DNA from 3 places in the Neptuniibacter sp. QD37_11 genome. Region 3 is predicted to be linked to each of the others. Evidence: predicted binding sites of a transcription regulator. Region 3 holds the regulator's gene; each other region holds the start of a gene.

Region 1 (5,404 bases), 620 kb from region 3:
CCCCTACCGCAAATCTGCGCACTGACGAGATTAAGGCTTCGGAATCAAACGGCTTCATTAAGTAATCGACAGCACCGGCTTTGATGGCCTCTACCGCTTTGCTTACTTGCCCAAAAGCAGTAATCAACATGACCGGCAATGCAGGGTAAGTTTCGTGAATCTTATCTAACAACTGATGCCCATCCATACCCGGCATATTGACATCGGTTACTACCATAGCCACCTGCTGACGCGTCAAAATATCCAAAGCTGTTTCAGCATCCTCTGCTTCCAGATATTCAAAACCCGCCAATTCCAATGTATCGCAAAGTGCTTCGCGTAACTCGTTATCGTCTTCAACTATTAATATACGATTAGCCATTGCAGATCTTTTAACCCTCATCCGAAGCAGACGTTATAGCCGGCAAAATTAGACTGGCAACTGTTCCCTGACCCGGCAGAGAATTAAGTAAAAATTGACCATGATGAGCATGCGCTACAACTTGAGCTACAGCTAAGCCCAATCCTGTACCATGGGATTTGGTGGTATAAAATGGTTCGAGCGCACGCTTCAATTCATCTGCGTCCATTCCTGGCCCTTGGTCAATTACATCAATGCGCAATTTTCCCTCCTGATCAGCAACACGAACCATCAACTCAGCCCCTTTACCGCAAGCTTGCAAAGCATTCTCAATCAAATTACTACAAACACCTAAAAGGGCTTCTTTATTACACTGCAAATTATATTCGGGCACAGTGTTCACACAGTCACAATCAGCATCGTAGTTTACTAATGGCACATCAAGCATATCTTCTAGTTCAGCCATCAGTGCTTTAGAGCTTACCTGCTCATCCAAGCGCATTTCACCACGCGCAAAAATTAACATATCCCTAACTTGCTGCTCTAAATTAGTCAGGCGAGATTTGGCTTTAGAGGCAAATTTCTGACGCTGTTCTTGTAATAGATCAGGGCGATTCAGATGATCAACATAGAGCAAGGCCGCCGAAAGAGGCGTTCGAATCTGATGAGCAAGCGACGCCATCATCCGCCCCATTTCAGATAGACGCTGATAATGAGAAAGACGGCCCTGAAGGAGACGAGTTTCAGTCTGATCCGTCAAAACCACTAACTGACCCGGTTCGTTATCCATCGCTCGCGTCATCAAACTAACTTTACGACCATCTTTTAATGAGACTTCATGACCATCATCATTTTGAGGAGCAAAGCTACGTTCAATTATCTTAAACCACGGCTGTCCTTTGATAGGAGAACCCAACAAGTTCTCGGCTACCGAATTAACTTCAGAAATCACCCCGGAACCATCAATAATAACGACACCAACAGGCATCACGGATAATAGATGTTGAAAGCGATCATTCAGCTGTTGGCTATTCTGGCTTTTAGTTGCTTCAAGTTGAGCCAATTTTGCTTTACTAGCAGACAGTTCACTCTCTAATTGCTCTATGCGCTGTAGATAATCTTGTTCACTAGACATATTACTTACGCTGCATCCCATATTTACGCATTTTCTCTACCAAAGTAGTCCGTCGGATATTTAACGTCTCCGCAGCTCGCGCAACCACATTGTCATTTACAGCAAGCGCTTGTTCCAATAACCGCTGCTCGATCGTTTCCAAATGCTTTTTAAGATCAATACCTTCATCTGGAAGCTTATCCAGTTCCAAAGTGTGAGGGATGCCAACTCCTTCTACTGAAACAGCATTTTCGGCTTGCTCATATAATTCAGGATTTGGCTCAGGAACATTCTGGAATTTAGATGGCAGCTCAGAAACACCAACCACGCCGTTCGGGTAAAGGATCGCCATACGCTCAATTAAGTTGGAAAGCTCGCGCACATTGCCTGGCCAAGGATGCAATTGCAGAGAGATGATCGCGCTATTTTGAAAACGCACCGAATCCAAACCTTGCTCAGGAAGACGACGCGACAACTCTTCCAAAAGCAGATGCAGATCACCTACTCGCTCCCTAAGCGGAGGCATTTCTATAGGAAAAACATTCAAACGGTAATACAAATCTTCCCTAAACTCGCCCGTTTCGATCATCTCTTCCAAGTTTTTATGCGTAGCAGCGATCACTCGAATATCAGCGTCTAAGGTTTTGGTTCCACCAATACGCTCAAACTTTCGCTCCTGCAGTACTCGAAGTAACTTAACCTGCATAGGCAACGGCATATCGCCGACTTCATCAAGGAATAGCGTACCACCTTGAGCCAGTTCAAAACGTCCAGGCCGGCTAGATACAGCTCCAGTAAATGCGCCTTTTTCGTGACCAAACAACTCACTCTCAAGAAGGTCAGCAGGAATTGCCCCACAGTTAATTGGAACAAATGGTCCATCTTTGCGCACAGAGTGATCATGCAGGCTTCGAGCAACAACCTCTTTGCCTGTGCCAGACTCACCAGTAATCAATACATTTACATCTCTTCCAGCCACTTGAGACATCGCTCGCCTGACTTGCAACATTGGCTGGCTGACACCCACCAATCCAGAGAAAAGGTCTACTTGTCCAAGTGATGCATCACCCGCTTGCAAGCTAAACAACTGCGCTCGATGCAAACAATCTAACAACTGCTGATAATTAAACGGAACAGAAAGCTGTCCAACCACACATTGACGCAAGGAATCGGGCAGTTCTGCAACCTCTGACCACTCGTCCAACGTCACAACAGCAATAGAGTCAAACTTATCTTGAAGATCTTTAACAAGCTTTTCTAAAGAGATAGGTAGCTGACTTTGACCTAGCAGCACTAAACTGACCTGAGCTTGATCAATATCACTACTTGATTGAAACCAATCAACAAAACCGCAAAATTCACACGGTTGATCGAGAAAAGAAAAAGCGGAACTCAAAAGCCCCCGCCGACTTAGATCATCATCTATGACTAAAACCGAAGACATGCCTAACCATTATTAAAAGCTACTTGTTAATAATGGTAATAATTAACCCCTGACGAAAAAAATGTCAATAAAATGTCACAAAGATAAAAGCAAAACGCTTCAGTTATTTTTTTGACACAAAAGACACCCATGAACAAAAAAGGCCGCATCTCTGCGACCTTTTTTGTAATTACCAACAGCATTACTACTTAACTTTCACCTATTTGAATATCATTCGGCATCTCAGACCACCCCTGTCTGATTTCCAGCATTAGATTCATCACTTCCTGGACCTTTTCAGCATTATTCTCTCGATTAGCTTGCATAACAGAGCGCAACATATAGTCATAAAGTCCATCTAAATTTGCAGCAACCTCTCCCCCCTCTTCAAGGTCAAGACTTCCGCGGAGACCTACTATAATCTCGGAGGCCTTATTAAGATGCTGAGTTCTGTCTTCAATACTATCTCGCTCTATTGCTCCCTTTGCCTTTGCGAGCGCCCCCATGGCACCATCGAACAACATAGAAATTAGCTTGTGAGGACTTGCAGTTTCTATAGTCGCACGCAGATCAACACTTTGATACTGCTTAAGGGCATTTAAATTAACAGCCATGCAAACACCTTAAAAATTAGTTTAAGTACACTTTATTATACTGAATAGTCGGCACAAAGAGAGCTTCCTTTAATGATCTTGCGTCTGATAAGCTACAATTCATTAGACCTTTTATTCCGTAAGCCATTCAAATCAGGGCTAAAATATTCATTAATGCAGAAATATGGTCGATATAAATATTAAGTATTCATTTGGATAGACAACATAATGTTCGATGATCAATCAATACTCATTACTGGTGGAACAGGCTCATTCGGCAGAAAGTACACAGAAACTCTTCTAAGCCGATTCAAGCCCAAAAAAATCATTATCTATTCAAGGGACGAGCTTAAACAATTTGAAATGCAGCAAGAGTTCAATGCCCCGTGCATGCGTTATTTTATAGGTGACGTCCGCGACAAGGAAAGATTGAGGCAAGCAATGCAGAATGTAGACTATGTCATTCACGCAGCTGCTTTAAAACAAGTACCAGCCGCTGAATACAATCCAACAGAGTGCATCAGAACCAACATCCACGGCGCAGAAAATGTTATTCGTGCTGCTTTAGAAAATGACGTTAAAAAAGTTATTGCCTTATCCACTGATAAGGCAGCAAACCCCATCAACCTTTACGGGGCAACAAAACTAGCTTCTGACAAATTATTTGTAGCAGCAAACAATATGGCCGGCGGGCATCCTACTCGATTTAGTGTTGTGCGCTATGGTAATGTAGTAGGTTCACGGGGATCTGTCGTTCCTTTCTTCAAAAAACTTATTGAAGATGACAACAAAACACTACCTATTACTGATGCAGACATGACGCGCTTCTGGATCACTCTACAAGATGGCGTAGATTTTGTTCTAACAAACTTTGCAAGAATGAGTGGCGGTGAAATTTTTGTGCCAAAAATACCGTCCGTACGCATCACCGATTTAGCCAAAGCTATGGCACCGAACCTTAAACAAGAGATCATTGGTATTCGCCCTGGCGAAAAGGTCCATGAAATCATGTGCCCTTCTGATGACTCGCATCTCACACTTCAGTTTGACGACCATTTCGTTCTTCGCCCCTCAATTATTCTTAATGATGTCAACAATGACTTCTCGACCAATAACCTTGGAGAGGTCGGCACCCCTGTATCCCAAGGCTTTGAGTACAATTCAGGCACTAATGAAGAATTTCTGAGCATAAAGGAAATCCAAGACCTCAATAAAAAGCTGGGCTTCTAATCAATGATTCCTTATGGCACACAAGATATTACACAAGAAGATATTGAAGCCGTAACCAAAACTCTCAAGTCAGCTTTTTTGACTCAAGGCCCGAAAGTTTCTGAATTTGAAAGCTCAATAGCGAATTATTGCGGTAGCTCCCACGCTATAGCCACAAACAGCGCGACCTCCGCACTGCATATTGCTTGCCTTGCTCTAGGCCTATCTAAAGGAGATCATCTATGGACTTCCCCAAACTCCTTTGTAGCCAGTGCTAATTGCGGTCTATATTGTGGTGCAAGTGTTGATTTTGTCGATATTGAACTGACACATTTCAATTTATGCCCAGACGCACTCAGACAAAAATTGATCGAAGCCGAAAAACTCAATCAGCTCCCTAAAATTTTGGTCGTTGTCGATTTTGCAGGCGAACCTTGTAATATGGCAACGATTAGCAATCTAGCAAAGCAATATAACATTAAAGTCATTGAAGATGCATCTCACGCCATTGGCTCAAGATACCAAAATATAAGAACCGGCTCAGGTGAGTATAGTGACATTACTATTTTCAGCTTCCACCCAGTCAAAATCATTACGTCTGGCGAAGGAGGATGCGCTGTAACTAACGATCAGACTTTAGCTAAAAGAATGCGCTCGCTCATGAGCCATGGAATTACCAGAGACTCTCAATTGCTCAAGAATAACGATGGACCTTGGTACTATGA
Region 2 (5,404 bases), 1.5 Mb from region 3:
CATAGTTAGTCGCACCAATTGTGACTACGTTATCAGTACCGACTAGCATCGGATCTGCAGAACTCAAATGATATTCTTTATGGATGATCGCTTCAGTTGCACCTGTTACAGTCGCAATCGTGCTAAAAGTCATCTCGCTGTAACCACGGTCAAAAGTCTTCATCAGACCTTCTTCACAGTGCGTATAGCCTGTAGCAATCACCATCTCTTTGTCGATCTGAACATCGGCAAACTGAGTCTTAACCATTTCTTCAAACGGTAGAGGTTGATCTAAGTGCCAACCAGTCAGATCAACAAAACGAGCATTAATACCAGCTTTACGCAGAGCAAGCACAGAGTTATATGCACTGTGCGCCTCACCGATAGATGCTAGCATCTCACGCACTTTCATCAGGTGCTCTTCCAACTGGAAGTGACCGTAAGTACAAAGGTGGTGCAGGCTCTTCATGCAATCACGAACATCATTCAAACGCTCGATTACAAAAGCATCAGCTGCGTTGCGTTCAAATTCCATATCAGCGAAAAGTTCAGCATTGATCTCTTCCATTTTCGCCTGAACTTTACTCAACTCATCGATCCACGCCTGCTCGCTTTCAGCATTCGCAAAACGTGCATAAACACCAGGCTCACCGGTTTTTTTGTGCTCAAGAAGATAGTTGGTAATACCGCCATAAGCTGACACAACAAAAATTCGGTTATACAGTTCCTCTGGTGTGGTGCGCTTACCCACCAAAATGGTGTCCATCAATTCCTCAAAGCGGCTCATGGAAGTGCCGCCGATCTTCTCAACTGTATGCATCTTCTTTCCGGATATTTCTGGTTCTAGCTTAGGGATTTACTCCCAAAGCAAAAAATTGGGCCCAAATTTTACATCATTATGATGGATTTGTGATCATTTAATTGTTTTAGACAGAAAAAAGCCCCGTATTCTCGCGAATACAGGGCTTTTCTACTCAAAGCACTTCCACGTTTAGGTAAACATACCTTTAAACATGAAGAAAAAGATGATTGCTAGACCGGCACCTGCAGGCAGAGTTACTACCCAAGATACAAATATCGTACCTACGATGCGCAGATTAAGTGCAGCCATACCACGCGCAAGACCTACACCCAATACAGCACCTACCAACGTGTGAGTAGTGGATATTGGCAAACCAGTACCCGACGCAAATACAACTGTTGTTGCAGCAGCTAGTGTCGCAGCGAAACCACGGCTTGGTGTAAGTTCAGTAATGTTGTTACCTACTGTTGCGATTACCTTGTGGCCGTACATAACTAGACCAGCAACGATACCGCCGCCGCCAAGTAGTAAGATCCAAACTGGCATAGCTGATTTTTGAACAACCTCACCACCGGCTGATACAACCCCTACGATTGCAGCTACAGGACCTACAGCGTTTGCTACGTCATTTGAACCATGAGCAAATGCCATTGCACAGGCAGTGAACATCATCAAAATACCAAACAGTTTTTCAACACTAGTAAAGTGATGGTCACGATCAGCATCTGGGTCAGGTGTGATACGCTTTTGCATCTGCATACCAATCACCATAATCACAACCGCAATAGCTATAGATGCTAGTGCACTTTGCCCCCAGCTAAGATCTAAACCGACGTGTTTAAGGCCTTTAGTGAACGTCACCATGGAAACCATGAAGCCCACTAGGAAGATGTAACCTGGAATGTATTTCTTAGCGTTGGCAAAAGGATTGTCAGTATCCAGTATCAACTTCTGCACACTTCTAAATAAGAAGAAGGCTATGAGCCCAGCTGTTACTGGCGATACTACCCAACTTGCAACAATCTTAGTTACTTTACCCCAGTTGACCGCATCAACAGATATGCCAACTGCCGCAAAACCCACAATCGCACCAACGATAGAGTGCGTTGTAGATACAGGCCAGCCAAAATGTGTCGCCACTAATAACCAGATACCAGCTGCCAAAAGTGCAGACAGCATACCAAAAACAAGTAAATCAGGCGTTCCAGACAAAATAGCTGGGTCGATGATACCTTTACGGATTGTCGCTGTTACAGCACCACCCGCAAGATAAGCTCCCATAAATTCGAAGACAATAGCGATCATGATCGCTTGCTTCAAGGTCAGCGCCTTTGAACCAACTGAAGTACCCATGGCATTGGCAACATCGTTTGCACCAACACCCCAAGCCATAAAGAAGCCGAAGACACATGCCAAAATGACAAGAATATGGCCGTACTGAGAAATGATTTCCATCTTAACTTACCGAATGAATTAACGAGCAACTAATAGCTGTAAACGACTACCAACCTGTTGTGCGCGATCAGCCAGGTCACCGATCGAACTAATAACCTGATAGAGGAAAATTACATCTACCGGTGGAAGCTCTTTCTCGATGCTAAATAGTTTTAGGCGAATAGCACGTTCGTGTTCATCCGTGTTGTGCTCTAGGGCATCCAATTTTTCTAGCATTTTTTCGATGACATCAATCTCGTGGCCACCAAAACCGCTATTTACCAATTCGTCCAGTTCTTTAAGCGCAGTTAAAGCCTGCTCAGACGTTTGCAAAGCGACACGAACATAATCTTTCATATCTTGCTGCATCTCAGTTGGCACTTTCATTTGACGGCCAAGCATGATGCCTGCGATATCTTTAGCGCGATTTGCAATCTTATCCTGCATACGAACAACTTCTAGAAGATCCGTACGAGGAACTGGAAGGAAAATACTTTTAGGCAGATTCTGGCGAATCTCTTTCTTCATTGCATCTGCTTCGCCTTCTAAAACAGCGATACGTGCTTGTACTTTCTCTGCTTCATTCCAGTCTTCAGCGATGACTGCTTCAATGAATGGAATAAGCTCAACGGCACATTCTTGCGCTTTTGCAATGTGATCCTGCATAGGTTTGAACGGTGAACGTGCAAACATCTGCAAGAATGGGGTACTGGTTGCTACCATACAACGCACCTTAAAAGTCTGAAAAAAATTGAACACACCTGTGTTCAGGCGCGCGAATTATGACGGAATTATTTCCTAGAGTAATTACAGTTTTGTTACAAAACAGTAATTTTTCGGTAAAAAAACTGAAATATTTGATCCAAGGCAGACAAGCGATGTACTGCGAATATGCCTTGTAAATTCATTGCATCACAATGTATATACATACTGATAGCAAGGTTTATTTTAGATCTATTTCTTAGTTTCTTTTTTTAAAAATATAAGAATCCATCCCCGATTGGTTACGATCAGATTCAAAATCTACTAAAGCTAATTCAGCACAATGATCTAAAAGTTCGTTTTCTCTTAAACAGAACCGCTTAGAAAAACCGGTACGTTCATGCTGGAACAGATTGAACGTAGTCATTAATAAAGTACCTTCAGGCTTCAATAGAGCAAGCAGCTGCTCCCATAATCCATCAGCCGGTTTATATCTGGAGATAACAATCGAATCGAACAACCCCAGACCTGACAGATCCACCGATTCCTCTTCTAGATCCAATTGAGCAGTTTCCACTTCCAAGCCCAACTTAGTCATAGCCTCAGACAAACGATCCAAACCTACTTGAGATATATCTGTTGCTACCGGGCTAAAGCCTTGTTTGGCCAGAAAGATAGAGGCAGCCCCATCTCCTGCTGCCAGATCTAATACACGACCTGTTTTTAAAAAACGCCACTGACGTTGTAGATATTCTGGTGCAACAGGCTCCGATTCTAGGCCTTGGCTTTTCGCCAAGTATCTTTGATCCCATTTTTGCTGTGCTTTGCTCATTTAATTCCTTAAAAATAGAAATGTGCGGGGAAAAGTTTATTAATAATGATTACTTAACTATAAAAATGCAGAGCCAATCGTTTCGTAAGGTGAAAATCCTTGTTTCAACCAAAAACGATCAGCTTCAGGATTTCCGGGATGCCATCCAGCCTGAACAGAGGTCACCCCTTGAGCTTTAAGCCACTGTTTAGCATCCGCGACCAATGCTTGCCCTATCCCTTTTCTACGCTGATCAGGTTCGACCCATAAATTAAACAAAACACTGCTATTAGGCTGAGTATAAGCTGTTTGCTGATTCAGAATGACGGCAATGGTCCCATAAACCTTTTCGCCCTCAGCTATAAATACCATTGCATCATCTCTTTCAATACATTTCTCAAGCGTGTGACGGAGCTGATTTTCAAGATGTTCAGGAATAGGCATACCAAATGGCTTAGCATGGTGAATAGGCAGATACAATGTAAGTTGCTGCCACTGCTTAAGCACAACATCTATTCGATCAGGCCCACACACGCTGATTAGAAAAGACTCTTTATTGGAAAGATCCATTACATTTATTCCGATATCCCATGTACATCTACTTTATCATTTTGGAATAACGATTATTAAGCTCTTTACCTTCTATATAAGTCATCTTATCCGCTAACTTGTGCAGTTCTGACAAACGATCTTCAGCGCTTGGGTGGCGCTTACTAAAAGCCTGCCAAAACGAACTATCATCCTGTTGAGCATCTATCTTTTGCAATACAGCGATATAAGCCATGGAATCATAGCCAGCTCTGGCTGCGATCACCATGCCCATCTTATCCGCTTCTAATTCATCACTTCGAGCTAAACCATCACTGTAAACATCCTGAATGGTATTCAGCAGTTTATTTTCAACTGAGTGGTCACCAAATACCGTAGCTCCACTGCTATCTGAATCGCTTTGACTGTCACGCAAGAACCGAGCAAGATCTGCTGCAATACCAATCTTAGCTTCCTTCTGAATAGCACGGAGATGGTGCTTTTGAACCACATGTGCAATTTCATGAGCTAGCACACCTGCAAGCTCAGCTTCGCTCTCCAACTGCTCTAAAGTCCCCGTTGTAATATAGATAAATCCACCGGGCGTGGCGAAAGCATTAAAACTATCATCTCGTAACACTGAAAAGGTCCAAGGGATATCAGATCGTTCAGTTTGTTGAGCGAGCCACATTCCCACTGAATTCACATACTTTTGAACATCTCGGACGTTATATATGGAGGCTTTTTGAAGCAGAACAACACTCACTTCCTCACCGATCTCAACTTCTTCAGCCAAGCTTTTCTCAAATAGATCGGTCGATTTTTTTCCTGCTTCCATTAATGGGGTCAGATTGATGTTATTGACCTGACAGCCGCTTAAACCCAGCAAAAGAAAACCAGCAACAACCCCTTTGATAGCGTTTATTTTCAATATAGACATAAGCTACTCCACATAATTCATGCTTCGTGCTTTCAATCCCCCTTCCCGTGCAAACTTGGTAGCCGCATCTGCACTCACTTTATAACCTTTTACTTTGCTAAGGGAGACACCTGACCCACTCGATATAATCCCGCCTTCATCCAGCCCTCTAACACCGGTAGTCAACGTTGTTTTTGAGCGGTACTGCATATTGCCCGCAACTTGTTGC
Region 3 (5,404 bases):
TGTTCTACGTGAAAACAGCGGACCGTCTACAGCGTACGTCGGTTTGGATGGATAACTTAGAAGGTGGTCTAGATTACCTTCGCGAAGTGGTAATCGATGACAAACTAGAGATTGCCGCAGAACTCGAATCACAAATGAGCCATGTAGTAGAGACCTATCAGTGTGAGTGGAAGTCGACACTAGAAGACGAAGAGAAACTAAAACGTTTCCGTACTTTCGTGAACACTGAAGAGCAGGCTGATCCGCAGATCGTTCATATCATGGAACGTGATCAGATCCGTCCAGCATAACTAGCGATTAGGAGATATTTATTATGACGACTGTTGATAGCAACGCTGAATGGATCGATCTGTGCAGCAAAAACGACCTTATCCCTCATTCTGGCGTCGCCGCTATGCATGAGGGCCAACAGATCGCACTGTTCTATATCCCAGAGTATGAAAACGAGATCTTTGCCGTAGGTAACAACGACCCGTTTAGCGGTTCTAACGTGCTATCTCGCGGTTTGATCGGCGATCTGCAAGGCGAGCCGATGGTGGCATCGCCTTTATACAAACAACACTTTTCACTTAGCTCAGGTGCCTGCATCGAAGAACCCGATGTCAGCGTACCAGTGTGGCCTGCTCGCTTTGTCGATGATCAGGTTCAAATCATGCTGTAATAACCGGTAGCTATAGATACAAGATGGAACGGTTGCACAGGGAAGTCAGTTTTTCCTCTCTACAGAGGAGAAAACTAGGGGGTAACCGCTCTCATCGCGAGTTAAGATTAACTCAGCGTTTCCAGCGACCAGCTGGAGAGGTAGAATGGCCGAAACCTTGTTAAGCAGAGCTTGATCATGGCTTCACCGAGCACCTCAACACCGATTTCGACCAAAGAAAAACTGATTGGTTACAGTCGCCTTATGCGCGTAGACAAGCCAATTGGGATCTATCTACTGCTTTGGCCAGCCTACTGGGCACTTTGGATTGCAGCCGAAGGTGTTCCAAGCTATGACATCCTTATTATCTTTACCCTTGGGGTTTTCCTAACCCGCTCGGCTGGTTGTGTCATCAATGACTTTGCTGACCGTAAAATTGATGGTCATGTAAAACGTACCGCACAGCGCCCTATTCCAGCAGGTATAGTGACCGCCAAAGAAGCCTTAGTGCTGTTTGCCGGATTGATGCTGATCGCGTTTATTGCCGTACTCTTTACCAATCTCACCACTATCCTGTTATCCGGTGGCGGCCTCTTACTCGCAGCTTGCTATCCGTTTATGAAGCGCTACACCCATCTACCGCAGGTGGTGCTAGGCGCTGCATTTGCGTGGGCGGTCCCTATGGCCTTTACCGCCGTAACTGAAACCGTTCCAGCTTATGCATGGCTTATCTACATAGCAACTCTGCTATGGACTGTAGCCTACGACACCATGTATGCCATGGTGGATCGCGATGATGACCTTAAGATCGGGGTCAAATCGACCGCTATTCTATTTGGCGATGCCGATAAAGTGATTATTGGTGTGCTTCAGGCCTCTACCCTACTGACATTTGTACTACTGGGAATGAAGTTACAACTGGGCTGGATCTACTATGTTGGCCTTGCTGTGGCAGGCGTTTTATTTGTCTATCAGCAACTATTGATTAGAGATCGCGAGCGCGATGCCTGCTTTAAGGCTTTCTTGAATAATCATTACGTTGGCCTTGCGATTTTTATTGGCCTTGCAGGCCATTATGCGGCCTTAGATTTACTGTAAAACGCCCCAAAATCAGCTACTTTTTAACTGTTTATGGTGAATTGTTACCGTTTGTCATATTTGTGTAACACTATTGTCTTCTAATATTGGCGTCGATAAATTGAGTTGAAAAGGGCAATTACGCATGTCTCTATCCAAACGCGTCCTGATTGTTGATGATGAGGCGCCAATTCGCGAAATGATCGCTGTTGCGCTAGAAATGGCTGGCTACGACTGCTTCGAAGCAAGCAATGCCACAGAAGCACACGGCCTGATCGTGGATGACAAGCCAGATATGGTTTTGTTGGACTGGATGATGCCAGGCATGAGCGGAATCGAATTTGCGCGCCGTCTGCGCAAAGATGAAACCACTGCCGATATCCCAATTATTATGCTCACGGCTAAAGCCGATGAAGATAATAAAATTAAAGGTCTAGAAACCGGTGTAGACGATTACATCACTAAGCCCTTTTCACCACGCGAACTTGTAGCCCGTCTCAAGACTGTACTGCGCCGTACAACGCCTAAAGGTATTGAAGAGCCAGTCACAGTGGACGGTCTAACCCTAGATCCTATTTCGCACCGCGTAACCTCTGATCAGTCACCAATCGAACTGGGCCCGACTGAATTTCGCCTACTGCAATTCTTTATGACACACCAAGATCGTGCCTACTCTCGTGGCCAACTACTGGACATGGTTTGGGGTGGTAACGTCTACGTTGAAGAACGTACTGTTGATGTTCATATCCGTCGTTTACGAAAAGCACTTGGCGAGCGTCATGACTATCTGGTACAAACTGTCAGAGGAACGGGTTACCGCTTCTCTGCCGATGTAGCCTGATTAGTTAGCAAGGAAAAGCCATGCACAAAAACCGCCACTCGATGTTTACCAGCTTATTGCTGGTGAGTGGATGCTCCTTTGCTTTGGGGCTATTAATTGGTTACCCAAGTTGGGCATTAGCATTAAGCCTATTTGTATGGGCCATCTTTCAGGCACGCCAATTCAATCGTTTGATGCAGTGGTTCCAATCCGAAGTGGAAGAGGAACCACCAGAGTGCACAGGCCATTGGGGTGAGCTTTTTGATGAGCTTTCACGCCTGCAGCGTGGTCGTCAAAAGCGCGAAGATCGCTTAAAAAGCATTATCTCGCGCTTTCAGGACTCTACTTCCGCCCTCTCCGATGCCATTATCATCATCGATAGACACCACAACTTAGAGTGGTGGAATGAGTCTGCTAACCATCTATTAGGGCTTAATCAGGAATCGGACCGCGGTATGCCGGTCATGAACCTTCTGCGTGATCCGCGTTTTGTTCGCTATTACAAACGCGGTCAATACAACGACTCGATTACTCTACCGTCACCGGCACACAGTGATATTCAGATTCAATTCCATATTACACGCTTTGGTGATGAAGACCGTCTGTTAGTCGCACGTGATGTCTCTCGTCTGATGCGTTTGGAACAAACACGACAAGACTTCGTTGCTAACGCTTCTCACGAGCTGCGTACACCGCTTACGGTGATCAGGGGGTACTTGGAGACCTTCTTGGACCAAGCTCTTCCAAAACCGTTGCTGCGCGGTCTGAGTTCTATGCAAAACCAAGCGCGCCGAATGGAAAACTTGGTTTCAGACCTATTGCTGCTTTCTCGCTTAGAAGCCAGTAATCAAGCATCGGACGAACACCCGATCCAGATCCGCAGTGTCCTGACTCATATTGTCGAAGATGCGGAGCAACTGGCGAAAACACTAGATAAAGATCATAAGATCACGCTCGATATCGACAACGCTTTTGACCTTAACGGCCAAGAGATTGAGCTACACAGTGCCTTTTCCAATCTAGTATTTAACGCCGTGCGTTACACCCCGGCGAACGGCAAGATTGAAGTTCGTTGGTGGACCGACGAACAAGGCGGCCACTTCTCGGTGACAGACACAGGTCCGGGTATTGAGGCGATGCACTTGCCACGTCTAACCGAGCGTTTCTATCGTGTGGATGAGAGTCGTTCTTCTGCCAGTGGCGGCACCGGCCTTGGCTTAGCCATTGTGAAGCACGTGCTGGCGCGTCACGGTGGCCAGCTAACGATTAAGAGTAAGCTAGGGAAAGGCAGCACCTTTGCCTGCCATTTCCCAACAGAGATGATCGCACCGTCTCATGTGGAAGATGAACACTCCGCTTAAACTTATTTTGAAGAGATAAAACAAAACGGCCTGCTCAAAGCAGGCCGTTTTTTTATTTACGATTCCAGACGTTTTTGGTCCAGATCGATCTCACTTGTTGAGTGGGCCTCGACCCAGTAGATGGTTGCACCAACTACCGCAGCAGGCATAAGGATCAAGTTCAATAATGGCACCAACATGCCAAGTTGAATCAAGCCACCAAAACCGATTGACGTTAGGCGATCAGATTTCAACATCAGCTTCATATTCTTGAAGCTAACTTTGTTGTTATCCATCGGATAGTCGCAGTACTGAATCGCCATCATCCAAGCGCCGAACAAGATCCACAAGAAAGGCGAGATCAGGTTAATCACCGGAATAAACGACAACACCAACAGAAACAAAACACGCGGCAGGTAATAGGCAAGCTTAGAAAGCTCGCGGCCAATCGCTCTTGGGATCAGCGCTATCACCTCTTTCCAACCATCGTCAGTGACGACATCACCGCGTAGACGCTTCTCCACCTTCTCAGATAGGAAGCCATTAAACGGCGCAGCAATGATATTGGCGACTATAGAGAAGCCGTAATAAACAAAGACAATTACTAACAAGGCCATCACTGGCCATAAAACGTAGTGCAGGAACTGCAACCACTCCCAATCAGGTAGAAACGTTGTAATTAAGCTATCGACCCAAGCGCCAAAGTTACTAAACAATAACCAAATCGCGGTTACAAACAGCACAATATTGGTTAGTAGTGGGACAAGTACAAAGGGACGAATCTCCGGGTCTGGCAACATCTGCAAGCCCCGTAAAACATAGCTTCCACCTCTTACTGGATTTCCTTTCATAATTACCTTTTAGTAAGTTAAAAATACAATTAATTTAATCGCAACAGCACCTATCATCATCATAAGACCGACGCGGTTTACGTTAAATTCCCGCTTTGTCATATCCATGGTAGGTTTCCAAAATTCCACCAGCGACTTAAAGTCTTTGGTGCGTCCAGCGTACATCGCTAGAGAAACCAAAAATACTAGCAAACCACCCCAAAATAAAAATTGCTCTAATATTGCCAGATACATCACATTCGCCTTTACTTATTGCCAGTAGAAAGTAACCCGTTTTATGCTTACGGCTCATTGATCAGATGACCTTTGAACCGAAAAAGGTTCCCTAGCGTACCAAAAAACAATGTAGTCGGCTGCACTGCCTTGGTTGAGCAACTTATTTTTCCACCAGACCATAGCGCAGATTAACGACGCTAGTATTACGCAGCTGCTGGAGTAGTAAATGAAAGCGATACAAATTTCACAGTTTGGTTCCAACGACGTCTTAAAATATACCGAACTGGATAAACCTGAACTGAATTCAGGTGAAGTCCTCGTCAAAAACAAAGCCACAGGCGTAAACCCGATCGATTGGAAAACCTGTTCGGGTGGTGGCGCAGCACCATTTATTGGCGAGCTACCTTTTGTTCCAGGTTGGGAGTTTGCAGGCACGATTGAAGCCGTTGCCGATGATGTC

The links. Region 3 encodes PhoB, which activates phosphate uptake and scavenging genes when phosphate is short. Its sites were predicted from a motif close to TGTCATANNNNTGTCANA; they were not measured.
Region 1: a site for PhoB is predicted at 2,961-2,978, ahead of ACMXYT_RS02420 (sigma-54 dependent transcriptional regulator). Genes of this name have one in related genera too.
Region 2: a site for PhoB is predicted at 3,021-3,038, ahead of ACMXYT_RS06695 (TIGR00153 family protein). Genes of this name have one in related genera too.

Annotation. Positions count from the first base shown of each region.
Region 1 covers NZ_CP180552.1:565,308-570,711, reverse strand. The annotation lists gene ACMXYT_RS02430 (sigma-54-dependent transcriptional regulator) at 1-361, opposite strand, end outside; gene ACMXYT_RS02425 (sensor histidine kinase) at 372-1,475, opposite strand; gene ACMXYT_RS02420 (sigma-54 dependent transcriptional regulator) at 1,477-2,898, opposite strand; gene fliS (flagellar export chaperone FliS) at 3,087-3,491, opposite strand; gene pseB (UDP-N-acetylglucosamine 4,6-dehydratase (inverting)) at 3,699-4,700, shown strand; gene pseC (UDP-4-amino-4,6-dideoxy-N-acetyl-beta-L-altrosamine transaminase) at 4,704-5,404, shown strand, end outside.
Region 2 covers NZ_CP180552.1:1,480,074-1,485,477, reverse strand. The annotation lists gene ACMXYT_RS06705 (aspartate kinase) at 1-799, opposite strand, end outside; gene ACMXYT_RS06700 (inorganic phosphate transporter) at 971-2,236, opposite strand; gene ACMXYT_RS06695 (TIGR00153 family protein) at 2,255-2,938, opposite strand; gene ACMXYT_RS06690 (class I SAM-dependent methyltransferase) at 3,177-3,749, opposite strand; gene ACMXYT_RS06685 (GNAT family N-acetyltransferase) at 3,807-4,298, opposite strand; gene ACMXYT_RS06680 (M48 family metalloprotease) at 4,327-5,196, opposite strand; gene ACMXYT_RS06675 (SH3 domain-containing protein) at 5,200-5,404, opposite strand, start outside.
Region 3 covers NZ_CP180552.1:3,524,472-3,529,875, forward strand. The annotation lists gene nirB (nitrite reductase large subunit NirB) at 1-290, shown strand, start outside; gene nirD (nitrite reductase small subunit NirD) at 314-661, shown strand; gene ubiA (4-hydroxybenzoate octaprenyltransferase) at 839-1,738, shown strand; gene phoB (phosphate regulon transcriptional regulator PhoB) at 1,863-2,558, shown strand; gene phoR (phosphate regulon sensor histidine kinase PhoR) at 2,579-3,898, shown strand; gene cysZ (sulfate transporter CysZ) at 3,955-4,728, opposite strand; gene ACMXYT_RS16680 (hypothetical protein) at 4,738-4,962, opposite strand; gene ACMXYT_RS16685 (NADP-dependent oxidoreductase) at 5,171-5,404, shown strand, end outside.